3 regions of the Dyella sp. 333MFSha genome follow, and region 1 is predicted to be linked to each of the others. Evidence: predicted binding sites of a transcription regulator. Region 1 holds the regulator's gene; each other region holds the start of a gene.
The links. The regulator sigma-54, encoded in region 1, starts transcription at its own class of promoters, with help from an activator protein. The targets are predictions, from matches to a motif close to TGGCACGNGCNTTGC.

Region 1 (4,123 bases):
ACCATCCATCAGCTGGACGATTGCGACCAGCCGATGGACGGCAAGGCTTCCAACATCGACTACAAGATCGACAAGGACTTTGCCGTGCTGACCGGCGGTGCCCATGTCAACCAGCCGGCGAAGGGCAGTGCCGATGGCGACAAGCTCACCTACAACACCCAGAACAGCACGATGACGGGCGAAAGCAACGGTCCCGCACCCGTACACATGACCTTCCAGCCGAAGAGCACCACGCCGGGCGCACCCGCCAAGGCGGCCGGCGCCTGCCCCACTCCGGCGGCCGCGGCCGCACCTGCCAGGAAGCCCTGACCCGATGCTTTCAGCCCAAGGCCTGCAGAAGCGCTTCCGCGCACGCAAGGTAGTCCGTGACTTCGCCTTCTCCATCCGCGAAGGTGAGGTCGTCGGCCTTCTCGGCCCCAACGGCGCCGGCAAGACGACCTGCTTCTACATGGTGGTCGGGCTGATCCAGGCCGACGCGGGCGTGATCAAGCTCGATCAGCAGGACATCACCGGCCTGCCCATGCACGCGCGCGCCAAGCTCGGCATCGGATATCTGCCGCAGGAAGCCTCGGTCTTCCGCCGCCTCAGCGTGTCGGACAACATCATGGCGGTGCTCGAACTGCGCGACGGCATGACGCAGAAGCAGCGCGACGACGAACTCGACAGCCTGCTCGACGAACTGAAGATCGCGCACATCGCCGATCAGAAGGGCATCAGCCTGTCCGGCGGCGAGCGTCGTCGCGTCGAAATCGCCCGGGCGCTGGCGGCACGCCCGCGCTACATGCTGCTCGATGAGCCGTTCGCCGGCGTCGATCCCATTTCCGTGGGCGAGATCCAGCGCATCGTGCGACACCTCAAGGAACGCGGCATCGGCGTGCTGATCACCGATCACAACGTCCGCGAAACGCTCGGCATCTGCGACCGCGCGTACATCCTCAACGACGGTGAGGTCCTCTCGCGCGGTACGCCTCAGCACATCCTCGCCGATGAGAAGGTGCGCGAGGTGTATCTGGGTCGTGAATTCCGCATCTAGAGCGCGTCACCGGCCATCTGCGCCGACGCGCAGATTCGGCCAGAGGTGCTAGCCGGCCGGACCGCTGGTTTGTGGAGGCCGCAAGGGGTTAGGATGGATTCGACACCTCACGCATCGAAGGCATGAAACCCGGACTTCAGTTTCGCCTGCATCAGCAGCTCACGCTGACCCCGCAGCTACAGCAGGCCATTCGTCTGCTCCAGCTGTCGCAGCTGGAGCTCGAAGCGGAACTCCGCCAGATCGCGGAGAGCAACCCGCTGCTCGAGTTTGCCGAAGATGCGGAATCCGACGCGGATGCCGACGGCGACGCCGCGGACGAGAACGGTTTCGACGCGGAGTTCCCGTCCCGCCAGGAGCTCCCGGCCAAGTCCTCGAAGGAGGACGAGTCCACCGCCACCCCGTCCGAAGAACTCGCCCCGGAGTGGGATGACGATCGCTTCCACGGCGAGGCGGGTGACTACGCTGGCGCCCCATCGCGTTCGAACGGTGGTGACGAAGACGGTTTCGAGCCGCAGAATGCCGCGCCGGAAAGCCTCCAGCAGCACCTGGAGTGGCAGCTCAATCTTTCCCAGTTCTCCCCACGCGACCACGCGATCGCCACCGCGATCATCCACGCGCTGGACGAGGACGGGTACCTGCGCGACGGGGTCGAGGCGGTGGAAGTCGCGCTGCCCGCCGAACTGCGGGCCAGTGCCGGGGAGATCGAAGCGGTACGCCAGCGCGTGCAGCGATTCGATCCCACCGGCATCGCCAGCCTCGATCTGCGCGACTGTCTGCTCTGCCAGCTCTCGCAGTTTTCGACCGAAACACCGTTCCGCGACCTGGCGATCCGTATCGTCCTTGAAGAGCTGGAGCTCCTCGCGCGAAACGACAGCGTCAAGATCGCCCGTCGGCTCAAGGCCGCCGAGAACGAGGTGGCCAGCGCCGCGGCGCTGATCCGCAGCCTCGATCCGCGCCCGGGCGCCGCGCTGGATGCCACGCCCGTCGAATACGTCGCGCCCGATGTGTACGCACGGCGGGAAGCGGGTCGCTGGACGGTCAGCCTCAACGCCGACGCGCAGCCCCGGCTGGGGCTCAACCAGCATTACTGCAACCTCATCGCCCGCGCGCGCGGCGACGACGCCACCTGGATGAAGGGCCAGCTGCAGGAAGCCCGCTGGTTGCTGAAGAGTCTGCAGTCGCGCGCCGAAACCCTGACCAAGGTCGCGGAAGTCATCGTCCGCCGCCAGAGCGCCTTCCTCGATTACGGCCCCGAGGCCATGCATCCGCTGGTGTTGCGTGAGGTCGCCGAAGAAGTCGGCATGCACGAATCGACGATTTCACGGGTCACCACCCGGAAATACATGCACACGCCGCGCGGCACCTTCGAACTCAAGCATTTCTTTTCCAGTGGCGTGGCGACGGAAGACGGCGGCAGCGCATCCGCCACCGCCATCCAGGCCATGTTGCGCAAGCTCATCACGGGCGAGGACGCACGCCGCCCCTTGTCCGACCAGGCCCTCGCCGAGGAGCTCCATCGACGCGGAATTCAGGTCGCACGCCGTACGGTCGCCAAGTACCGTGAAGCGATGCGAATTCCCAGCTCCAGCGAACGCGTTCGCGCAGGTTGAGAAACATCGGGGGGAACCCCGGCGGAGGTCCACGGTCTCATCAGTTCAGGCTTGAGGAGCGGCAACCCCGCCGTTCCGATCTCGTCGCCATAAGGCGACACCCTCAGCAAGAAGGAGGCGTCATGCAAATCCAGATCAGCGGCCAGCACGTCCATATCACCCCCGCTCTGCGCGAGCGCGTGGAACAGCAAATCGGCCGCTTCGAACGCCTTTTCGACAATATCAAAGCCCTCGACGTGGTCCTTTCCGTCGACAAGAACGAGCACAAGGCCGGAGGCACCCTGCACTGTGCCGGCACCCGGCTCCATGGCGAAGGCGTGGCCCGCCTGGAAGACGACAACAAGGGCGACACCCTTTATTCCGCCATCGACGCCATGATCGGCAAACTCGCCGACCAGCTTCGCAAGCACAAAGAGAAGCTGAAGGATCACCATAACGCCGAAGGCCGCGACGCGCGCGTTGCCAGCACCGACTGACGCGAGCGCCCGGCGGCCGCTCGCGCGCGCCGCCGGGCCTCCTCCCGCGTGTTGATGGCACAATAGCCCCAGCCGGCGCCCTCACGCCGGCTTCGCCATCTAAAGGGATCACACGCGTGGATCGGCTCACCGCCAGACAACTCTTCGACGGCGTCTACGAACGTATGGCGCTTCGCTGGGCCGCCGGCATGCGCGGCGAGGCCCGCGTGCTCGAGCCCAATGCCAAGCAGAGCCGCCGTCCTTCGCTGGTCGGCTACCTCAACGTGATCTACCCGAACAAGGTGCAGATCATCGGCACGGAGGAGCTCAACTACCTCGACGGCCTCGAATCGCGCCAGCGCTGGGAGGTCATCCACAAGATCGCCGCCTACCAGCCGGCCGCGCTGATCGTCACGAAAGATCAGTCGATCCCCTCCGACCTGCGTGAAGTCGCGGAAGAAACCGACACACCGCTGTGGCAGAGCACCAAGCGCGGCCACGAGCTGCTCACGTATCTGCAGTACCACCTGGCGCGGACGCTCGCACCCCGGGTCACGCTTCATGGCGTCTTCCTCGAGGTGTTTTCCATCGGCGTGCTGATCACCGGCGACCCGGGCTCCGGCAAAAGCGAGCTGGCGCTGGAACTCATCAGTCGCGGCCACCGCCTGGTCGCCGACGACGCGACCGAATTCACCCTCATCGCGCCAGACGTCATAGACGGCGCCTGCCCCGAGCTGCTGCAGGACCTCCTCGAGGTGCGCGGCCTGGGTGTGCTCAACATCCGCGAGATGTTCGGCCACACGGCGGTCAAGCCATCGAAATACCTGCGTCTGGTCGTGCACCTCAAGCCGTTGACCTCCGGTGAAGACATCGACGCGATGACCCGCCTTACCGGCGACGTCAGCCGGCGTAACGTGCTGGATGTGGACGTGCCCAAGATCACCATTCCCGTCGCTCCCGGCCGTAACCTCGCGGTGCTGGTGGAGGCGGCCGTGCGCAATCACGTGCTCAAGAGCAAGGGCATC
Region 2 (4,123 bases), on a different contig from region 1:
CCATTGCTGGCGCGCGACCGGGTACCGCTGCGCCGCGACCCGATCAACCCCATGCTGCGCCAGCCGATCGATACGCCGCTCGATGTCGGTGTGCGCGCAATCAACGCGTTGTTGACCGTCGGCCGGGGCCAGCGTATCGGCCTGTTCGCCGGTTCCGGCGTCGGCAAGTCGACGCTGATGGGCATGATGACCCGTTTCACCGACGCCGACGTCGTCGTGGTCGGCCTGATCGGCGAACGAGGCCGCGAAGTAAAGGAATTTGTCGACCATACGCTGGGCGAGGAAGGTCGCCGTCGCGCGGTGGTCGTCGCCGCCCCTGCGGACGCGCCGCCGCTCAGTCGCCTGCGCGGCGCTCAGGTCGCGACCGCCGTGGCCGAGCATTTTCGCGACCAGGGCAAGCGCGTCCTGCTGCTGATGGATTCGCTCACCCGTTATGCCCAGGCGCAGCGCGAGATCGCGCTCGCGATCGGCGAACCGCCGGCCACCAAAGGTTATCCGCCGTCCGTATTCGCGATGTTGCCGGCGCTGGTGGAGCGCGCGGGCAACGACGCGGAAGGTCGCGGCTCGATCACGGCGTTCTACACCGTGCTCACCGAAGGCGACGATTACCGCCACGATCCGATCGCCGACTCCGCGCGCGCCATTCTCGACGGTCATATCGTCTTGTCGCGCGACATGGCGGAAGCCGGTCATTACCCGGCGATCGACATCGAAGCGTCGATCAGCCGCGTCATGCCGGCGGTCGTCAGCAAGGATCACATGCGTTCCGCCCAGCGCTTCCGCCAGGTGTATTCGGCGTATCGCCAGCAGCGCGACCTCATCGCGGTGGGGGCGTACCAGAAGGGCAGCGATCCGCGTACGGACGAGGCGATTGCCTTGTATCCGCGTCTTTCGGCCTTCCTGCAGCAGGAAACCGATGTGCCGGTGGATCTGGCCGATGCGGAAGCCGGCCTCGTCGATGTCGCGAGGACTAACTGATGGCCTCGCGTGCCGACCGCCTGCAACCCGTTGTCGATATCGCCGCCGAGAAGGCGGAGGACGCGACGCGTGCGCTCGCCACGCACCAGCGGACGCTTGCCGAGAGCGAACAGCAGCTGGCCGAGCTACGTCGCTATCGCAACGAGTACGCGGCGATGCCCGATGGCATCGGCGTCAGCGCGTTGCTCAACCGGCAGCAGTTCCTGCAGAAGATCGACATGGCCATCGTGCAGCAGATGAGCGAAGTCCAGCGTCGTGAGCAGGGGCTCGAACGAGCGCGCCAGTCGTGGGCGGAGGCCCGCGGCCGTGCCAAGGCGCTCGAGTCGGTGACCACCAGGTATCGCGACCAGGAACGTAAGTCACAGGATCGTCGGGAGCAGGAACAGGCCGACGAGCGCTCGCAGTACCGCCGTAACCCGAGGGGCTCGGCATGATCTCACCGGAAGCACCGCATGAATAACGCCACTGTCGCCCTCAACCTCGCCCGCCCGGTCAGCCAGGCACCCACGTCCGCGTCGAACGCGACGGCCAGGGCGAACGACGGCACGACCCCGTCGAAGCGCTTCGATGCGGTGCTCGACAGCGCGCACGCCCAGGCGCACACCGGCGCCGGCGGCACGGTCAGGCCGCATGCGGCTGACGCCCATGCCAGCAGCCGCGGCGACGCACCGTCCGACACGCGTAAGGCGAAGGACGACAGTGCCGATGAGCGCGACGACAAGAGCACGACGTCTGCCAAAGCCGATGACGGCAAGGTCGCGAGTACGAAAGCGGATAAGAGCGCCAATCAGGATGACGCGAAGAAGGACGACACGTCCGACAACGACGACACGTCCATTGCCAGCACGATGCTCGCCCTGATCGGCGTACCGCCCAAGGTGACCGAACTGGCGTCGAAGACGCTGGGTGCCCTGAAGGGCGTCGCCGGGAAGACGGGCGATCTCAGCGCTGGCGCGTTGGCCATGGGTCTGCCGAACGCTGCCGCTGCCGCCGTGACCGGTGGCGACGGCAAGGGTGCGATGCTGGCGTCGACCGAGGGCGCCGGTGCCCTTGCCGATGCGACCGCGTCGACGGCCGCCGGATCCCCGCTGGCTGCGCTTCTGGCCGCGCGCACGGTGACCGTGGGCACGGGAAAGGAGGACGCGGCGTCGCCTTCCGATCCGACGACCAGCCCGATGCCGCTGACCCATACGCCCGGTCTGGCACCGGTGGACGGCGCGGCCTTGCAGGTACAGGCCACACAGACCGCCACCTCGCCGCAGTTCGCCCAGGAACTGGGCGAGCAGATCGCCTGGATGGGCGGTGGTGACGTCAAGGAAGCGCGGATCAAGTTGCACCCCGAAGAGCTGGGCAGCATGGACGTCCGCGTGAATGTCGACGGCGGCAAGGTCAATGTCGCGATCATGGCGCAGCACCCGGCAGCGGTGCATGCCGTCCAGCAGACGCTCTCGCAGCTCGACACGATGCTGGCGCATCACGGCCTGTCGCTCGGCCAGACCGACGTGGGTCAGCGCCAGACCGGGCAGGATGACGGGCATACCGGCAACGGCGGCGCGGGGCAGGGTGGCGCGGACGATGCACAGGGCGCGACGGTCACACTGGCGACCTCGCGCGTATCCCGCGGTCTGGTCGACGAAGTGGCCTGACGATCGATTGGGTGACGACGAATTGGCGCGCGTCAATTCGTCGTCGCGGCGACGGCGCGTATTCGGGGCGACAACGACGGCGCGACGCGAAGCGGGATGCGCATCACGCTACATGGACGCAGATGGCACGTCGCTTGCAACAATGCCCGTGAGCCCATCGGGCAACGACGACATCGCATTCGCATCACAGAGGTTTTTCACGCATGGCCGCAGCACAGATGGACGCGCCCGAAGGCGCTCCCGTAAAGAAGAAGGGCAAGGGCAAGTTGCTGATCATCGGCGCGGTCATCGTGCTGGCGGCGGGCGGTGCGGGCGGCTGGTTTCTGATGAAGGGCGGCCACGGCAAGACGAGTGCGGCCGATGCCGCCGCGGCGGCCAAGGCCAAACCGGCGGTTTATCTGCAGCTGGATCCGGCCTTCGTGGTCAATTTCCAGGACGAGGCGGCGCTGCGTTTCCTGCAGGTCGGTGTGAACGTCATGTCTCACGACCCGGAGGCGATCGCCGCGGCGAAGGAAGCCGATCCCGAGATCCGCAATGCCTTGCTGATGCTGTTCTCCGCGCAGGACGTGAAGTCCCTGTCCGACGTCAAGGGCAAGCAGAAGCTGCAGGCCGCCGCGCTCGCCGAGATTCAGCGCGTGCTGAAGGAAAAGATCGGTCGCCCCGGGGTGGACGCGGTCTATTTCACCAGCTTCATCATGCAGTGACGGGACACCCGCAGCCATGAGCGACATTCTCACCCAGGAAGAAATCGACGCCCTGCTCGCGGGTGTGGAAGGCGGTGCCGTCGAAACCGAGGTCGAGCTGCCGCCACCGGGCGGTGTTCACGACTACGATTTCACCCAGCAGGACCGTATCGTGCGCGGGCGTTTGCCCACGCTGGAGATGGTCAACGACCGTTTCGCCCGGTATTTCCGCGCCAACCTGTTCAACGTCCTGCGCAAGTCCTGCGAAGTGTCGGTGCTTGGCGTGAAGATGACCAAGTTCAACGAGTACGTTCACTCGCTGGCGGTGCCGAGCAATCTCAACCTCATTCGCATCAAGCCGCTGCGCGGTACCGCGCTGATGGTGTTCGAGCCGCGCCTGGTGTTCACGGTGATCGACAACTTCTTCGGTGGTGACGGCCGGTACCACGCGCGTATCGAGGGCCGCGATTTCACGCCGACCGAGAACCGCGTGATCCAGATCGTGCTGGCGGAGGCCTTTTCGGCCATGGCGGAAGCATGGGCGCCGGTCCTCAAGATGCAGTTCGAGTTCCTCAATTCCGAGATCAACCCGCAGTTCGCCAACATCGTCAGCCCGACCGAGACGGTGGTGGTGTCGCGCTTCCATATCGAGCTCGACGGCGGCGGCGGTGAAGTCCATCTCACGCTGCCGTATTCGATGGTCGAGCCGATCCGTGAACTGCTCGATGCCGGCGTGCAGAGCGACCGGGCCGAGCGCGATGAGCGCTGGATCCAGAACCTGCACGAGGAAATTCTCGATGCGGAAGTGGAGATCAC
Region 3 (4,123 bases), on a different contig from region 1:
GCATCAGTGGCGTCGTGTCGAGCCAGCGGCGATCGAGGCTGGCCGGATCGCGCGACGCCAGTTCGACGGCGTAGCGCAGGCCCTGGCAAGCTTCGCGGATCATCTGGCTGAGGCTGGCCGCGTCGAGCGCGCCCTCGGTCTCCAGGCGCGCCAGGCTGAGGCGGTGAGCGAGCACGGCGGCGCGCGCGGCGGCATCGGCCTGGCGGCGCGATTCATTGCCGATGCGGCCGAGCGAGGTCTGCGTGGTCTGGATCGCGGTGATCCGACCGGCCAGCGCGGTCATGCCTTCGCGTGCCGCGTCGAGGCTGCCGCGGGCGCCGCGCACGGCCTCATCCACGCGACCCAGCGATGCCTGCATACCGGCGATGCCGGACTGGGTCTGGTCGAGGCGACGCAGGCTGTTCTGCACGGCGTCGTCGAGCTGGCCCGAGAATTCACCGACCGTCTGCGTGACCTGGTCGATTTCCGCGGTGGCCTGGGTGGTCTTCTCGGCCAGCTGCTTCACTTCGTCGGCGACGACGGCGAAACCGCGACCGGCTTCGCCGGCGCGCGCGGCTTCGATCGCGGCGTTGAGCGCGACGAGATTGGTCTGATGGGCGATGTCCTGCACGGCCGCGGTGAGCTTGCGGATCGCCGTGAAATATTCGGAGAACTGAGCGTGGTTGCGGCTCATGCCCGAGAGGGCGCTGCGCAGGAGGCGCAGCTGGCCGTCGAGGTCGCCCGCGGTCGCCTGGCCCTGACTGCCCGATTCCGCCATGCCGGTGACGCTGCCGTGGGCATGGTCGATCGCCGTCGAGATCCTGGCGCTGGCTTCCGTCAATCGACCGGCGGTATCGCGCGCGCCTTCGAGGTTGCCGACCAGCTCCTGCAGGCTGACGCCGAGCGCCTGCGCATTGGTCAGGACCATGCCTTGCTGCTCGATGGCCTGGATCGTCGTCGCCGGTGCGGTGCGCGGCGCCTCCGCAGGCTTGAGCAGTGCGCCCAGGGCGCTGGCGGCCGCCGGATACTGCGCGGAGAGGGCGCGGACTCGTGCGGCGTCACCGGTGGCGGCGGCGCTGGCGAGAAGGCGGACGTGCTGGCTCCAGAGGAGGGTCATGATTTCGCTTTCGCTTGTTCGGATGGTCGCCCCTAGTAATCGTCCAGGAGCCGTCGTTCTTGAGCCAAGCAATCCGTGTGCCAGTCGGGTACCTCAAGGTATGGGTGACCGCGCCGATACGTTCCGCGACACCTTATGCAGATGCCCAGGCACGACATGGCCCGCCCGTTGCTCGACACCGTGGAAACCTTCACCCGCCTGGCGGGACACAACCGCGTGGCCATGCTGCTGTTCCGTCTCGGCGACCGCCAGGCGTTCGGCATCAATGTCTTCAAGGTACGTGAGGTGCTCCGCCGGCCGCGTCTGGAGCGTATGCCCAGCATGCACGCGCTGGTGTCGGGCAGCTTCGACTACCGGGGCAGCACCATCCCCGTGATCGACCTGGCCGCCGCCATGGGCTACCCGCCGCTGGCCACCGTGGACAGCGCGCACCTCATCGTGACCGAGTTCAACCGCTCCGTGCAGGGTTTCCTGGTATCCGACGTGGATCGGATCGTCCACGTCGACGGCACCAATATGGCCGCGCCGCCGCCGGCGCTCGGCTATGGGGCGCGGGTCAACGCCGTGACGCGTCTCGACGGCGACCTGCTCGCCGTGGTCGACGTCGAGCAGGTGCTGGCCCATGTGGATCCCCGGGCGGTCGAGCTGTCCGACCGCGTGCAGCAGGCCGCCCATATCCAGCACGCGGGCAGTCGCCGTGTCCTCGTGGTGGACGACTCGCTGGTCGCCCGCACGCAGATCGTCGACCTGTTCCGCAAGATGGACCTGGAATGTGTCGTGGCCAAAGACGGCAAGGAAGGCCTGGAAAAGCTGCGCGAACTCGCGGCGGGTCCGGTCGCCGACCGGGTCGCCCTGGTCGTGTCCGACATCGAGATGCCGCTGATGGACGGTTACGCGTTGACGCGTGCCATCCGCGAAGAGGCCGGCCTGCGTCATCACAAGGTCCTGCTGCACAGCTCGCTGAGCGGTGTGTTCAACGAGGCGATGGTCGAGCGCGTCGGCGCCGACCGGTTCATCGCCAAGTTCCAGCCCGACGTGCTTGCCACGGCCGTGCTCGAGCTGCTCCCGGCCTGACGTCGCCCTGACGCGGCACCGCCGTACGCGCGTCGGAATTCCGGCGCTGGCGGCTTCGGGCTCGTCGCAAGACCTTGCAAACGGCGCTGCGGCGCCGTTTCGTCGTTAGTCCCCAGCCGTGGCACGGCTCTTGCTCAACCCCTCGGGCCAAGGTCACGAGAGGGGACGAGCCCATGATCGATTCATCCGACAAGCTGTTCGGCGTACACGCCCAGGCCCTTGGCCTGTGGCAGCGTCGTGCCGAGGTCATTTCATCCAACCTCGCCAACGCCGACACGCCGGGCTTCCTCGCCCGCGACCTCGATTTCAAGAAAGCGATGACCGCCGCGACCGGGGCCACCGATGGCCACACCTTGCAGATGGCGTCGACCGAAGACGGTCACATCGGCGGCAACCCCGCCGTGGCGCTCGACCAGGCCAACAAGCTGGCCTACCGCGCCGAGACCCAGCCGACCATGGACGGCAACACCGTCGACACCCAGGTCGAGCAGTCGCAGTTCGCCGCCAACGCGATCCATTACCAGGCATCGCTCAGCTTCATCAACGCGCAGATCCACACCATGCGCCTCGCCATCACCGGGACCGCCTCATGAGTCTCCTGAAGATTTTCGACGTCGCCGGTTCCGGCATGGCCGCGCAGTCCGCGCGACTGAACACCACCGCCAGCAACATGGCCAACGCGGACAGCCTGTCCAGCAGCGAGGCCACCGCCTACCGCGCCAGGCAGCCGACCTTCGCGGCCGTGCAGCAGCAGGTGGACGGCCAGATGGAAAACGGCGGTGTCCGCGCGCTCGGCGTGACCGAGAGCCAGGCACCGATCCAGTCGCGTTACGAGCCGGCCAATCCGCTGGCCGACACGAACGGCTACGTCTATTCGAGCAACGTCAATCCGGTCGACGAGCTGGTCAACATGATCTCCGCGTCCCGCTCCTACCAGAACAACGTCGAAGTCATGAACAGCGCCAAGCAGCTCATGCAGAAGACGCTGGACCTCGGCAAATAAGGCACTCCCATGGTCGCTTCCGTCAGCACTACCAGTTCCACGTCCTCGACGTCTTCCAGCAGCCAGCTGAAGGAACAGACCCTCAGCCAGTCGGATTTCCTGAAACTCATGGTCACCCAGATGACCAACCAGGACCCGACCAAGCCGATGGATTCCACCCAGATGGTGGCGCAGATGGCGCAGTTTTCTCAGGTGGCCGCGACGCAGGAGCTGCAGAGCTCGTTCGACACGCTGGCGACCAACCTCACCGGCGATCAGTTCGTCCGTGCCGCCAGTCTGGTCGGCCAGGAGGTGCTCGTGCCGTCCACCGCGGGACAGCTGACCAACAGCGAGATGGATGGCGCCGTCAACGTCGGTACTTCCGGCACCTACGTCAACGTGCAGATCAAGGACGCCTCCGGCAACGTCGTCCGCACGATTTCCCTGGGCCAGCCCGATGCGGGCCTCACCAAGTTTTCCTGGGACGGTAAATCCGACGACGGCACGCAGCTGACCGACGGTGTCTACCAGATGACCGCTACTTCCGGCGGCAACGCGATCGATACGTTCGTTCGCGGAAAGGTGGAAGGCGTCGGTGCCTCGGGCACGGACGGAACCTATGTGCAGGTGGCCGGCTACGGCGGCGCCCTGCTGAGCCAGATCGCGCAAATCATGTAATTCCAGCGAGGAAACACACCCATGCCTTTCGATATCGCCCTCAGCGGCATCAACGCGGCGTCTTCCGACCTGGAAGTCACCGCCAACAACATCGCCAACGTCAACACGGTCGGCTTCAAGGGCTCGCGCGCCGAGTTCTCGCAGGTGTATTCCGTGGCCGGTGAAAACCTGTCCGCCACGGCGGCGGGCAGCGGCGTCCGCCTGACCAACATCGCCCAGCAGTTCGGCGACGGCAACGTCACCCAGACCGGTAACTCCTACGACTTCGCGCTCAGCGGCGCGGGCTTCTTCAC

Region 2: a site for sigma-54 is predicted at 2,748-2,762, ahead of BLT40_RS00375 (flagellar basal body-associated FliL family protein). Genes of this name have one in related genera too.
Region 3: a site for sigma-54 is predicted at 2,290-2,304, ahead of flgB (flagellar basal body rod protein FlgB). Genes of this name have one in related genera too.

Annotation. Positions count from the first base shown of each region.
Region 1 is NZ_FNBR01000003.1:70,571-74,693, forward strand. Features, by position in the region: gene lptA (lipopolysaccharide transport periplasmic protein LptA) at 1-309, shown strand, start outside; gene lptB (LPS export ABC transporter ATP-binding protein) at 314-1,033, shown strand; gene BLT40_RS13675 (RNA polymerase factor sigma-54) at 1,156-2,643, shown strand; gene raiA (ribosome hibernation-promoting factor, HPF/YfiA family) at 2,766-3,119, shown strand; gene hprK (HPr(Ser) kinase/phosphatase) at 3,236-4,123, shown strand, end outside.
Region 2 is NZ_FNBR01000001.1:77,001-81,123, forward strand. Features, by position in the region: gene fliI (flagellar protein export ATPase FliI) at 1-978, shown strand, start outside; gene fliJ (flagellar export protein FliJ) at 978-1,412, shown strand; gene BLT40_RS00370 (flagellar hook-length control protein FliK) at 1,431-2,624, shown strand; gene BLT40_RS00375 (flagellar basal body-associated FliL family protein) at 2,828-3,328, shown strand; gene fliM (flagellar motor switch protein FliM) at 3,345-4,123, shown strand, end outside.
Region 3 is NZ_FNBR01000001.1:52,223-56,345, forward strand. Features, by position in the region: gene BLT40_RS00240 (methyl-accepting chemotaxis protein) at 1-1,096, opposite strand, end outside; gene BLT40_RS00245 (chemotaxis protein) at 1,253-2,170, shown strand; gene flgB (flagellar basal body rod protein FlgB) at 2,344-2,763, shown strand; gene flgC (flagellar basal body rod protein FlgC) at 2,760-3,173, shown strand; gene BLT40_RS00260 (flagellar hook assembly protein FlgD) at 3,183-3,830, shown strand; gene flgE (flagellar hook protein FlgE) at 3,852-4,123, shown strand, end outside.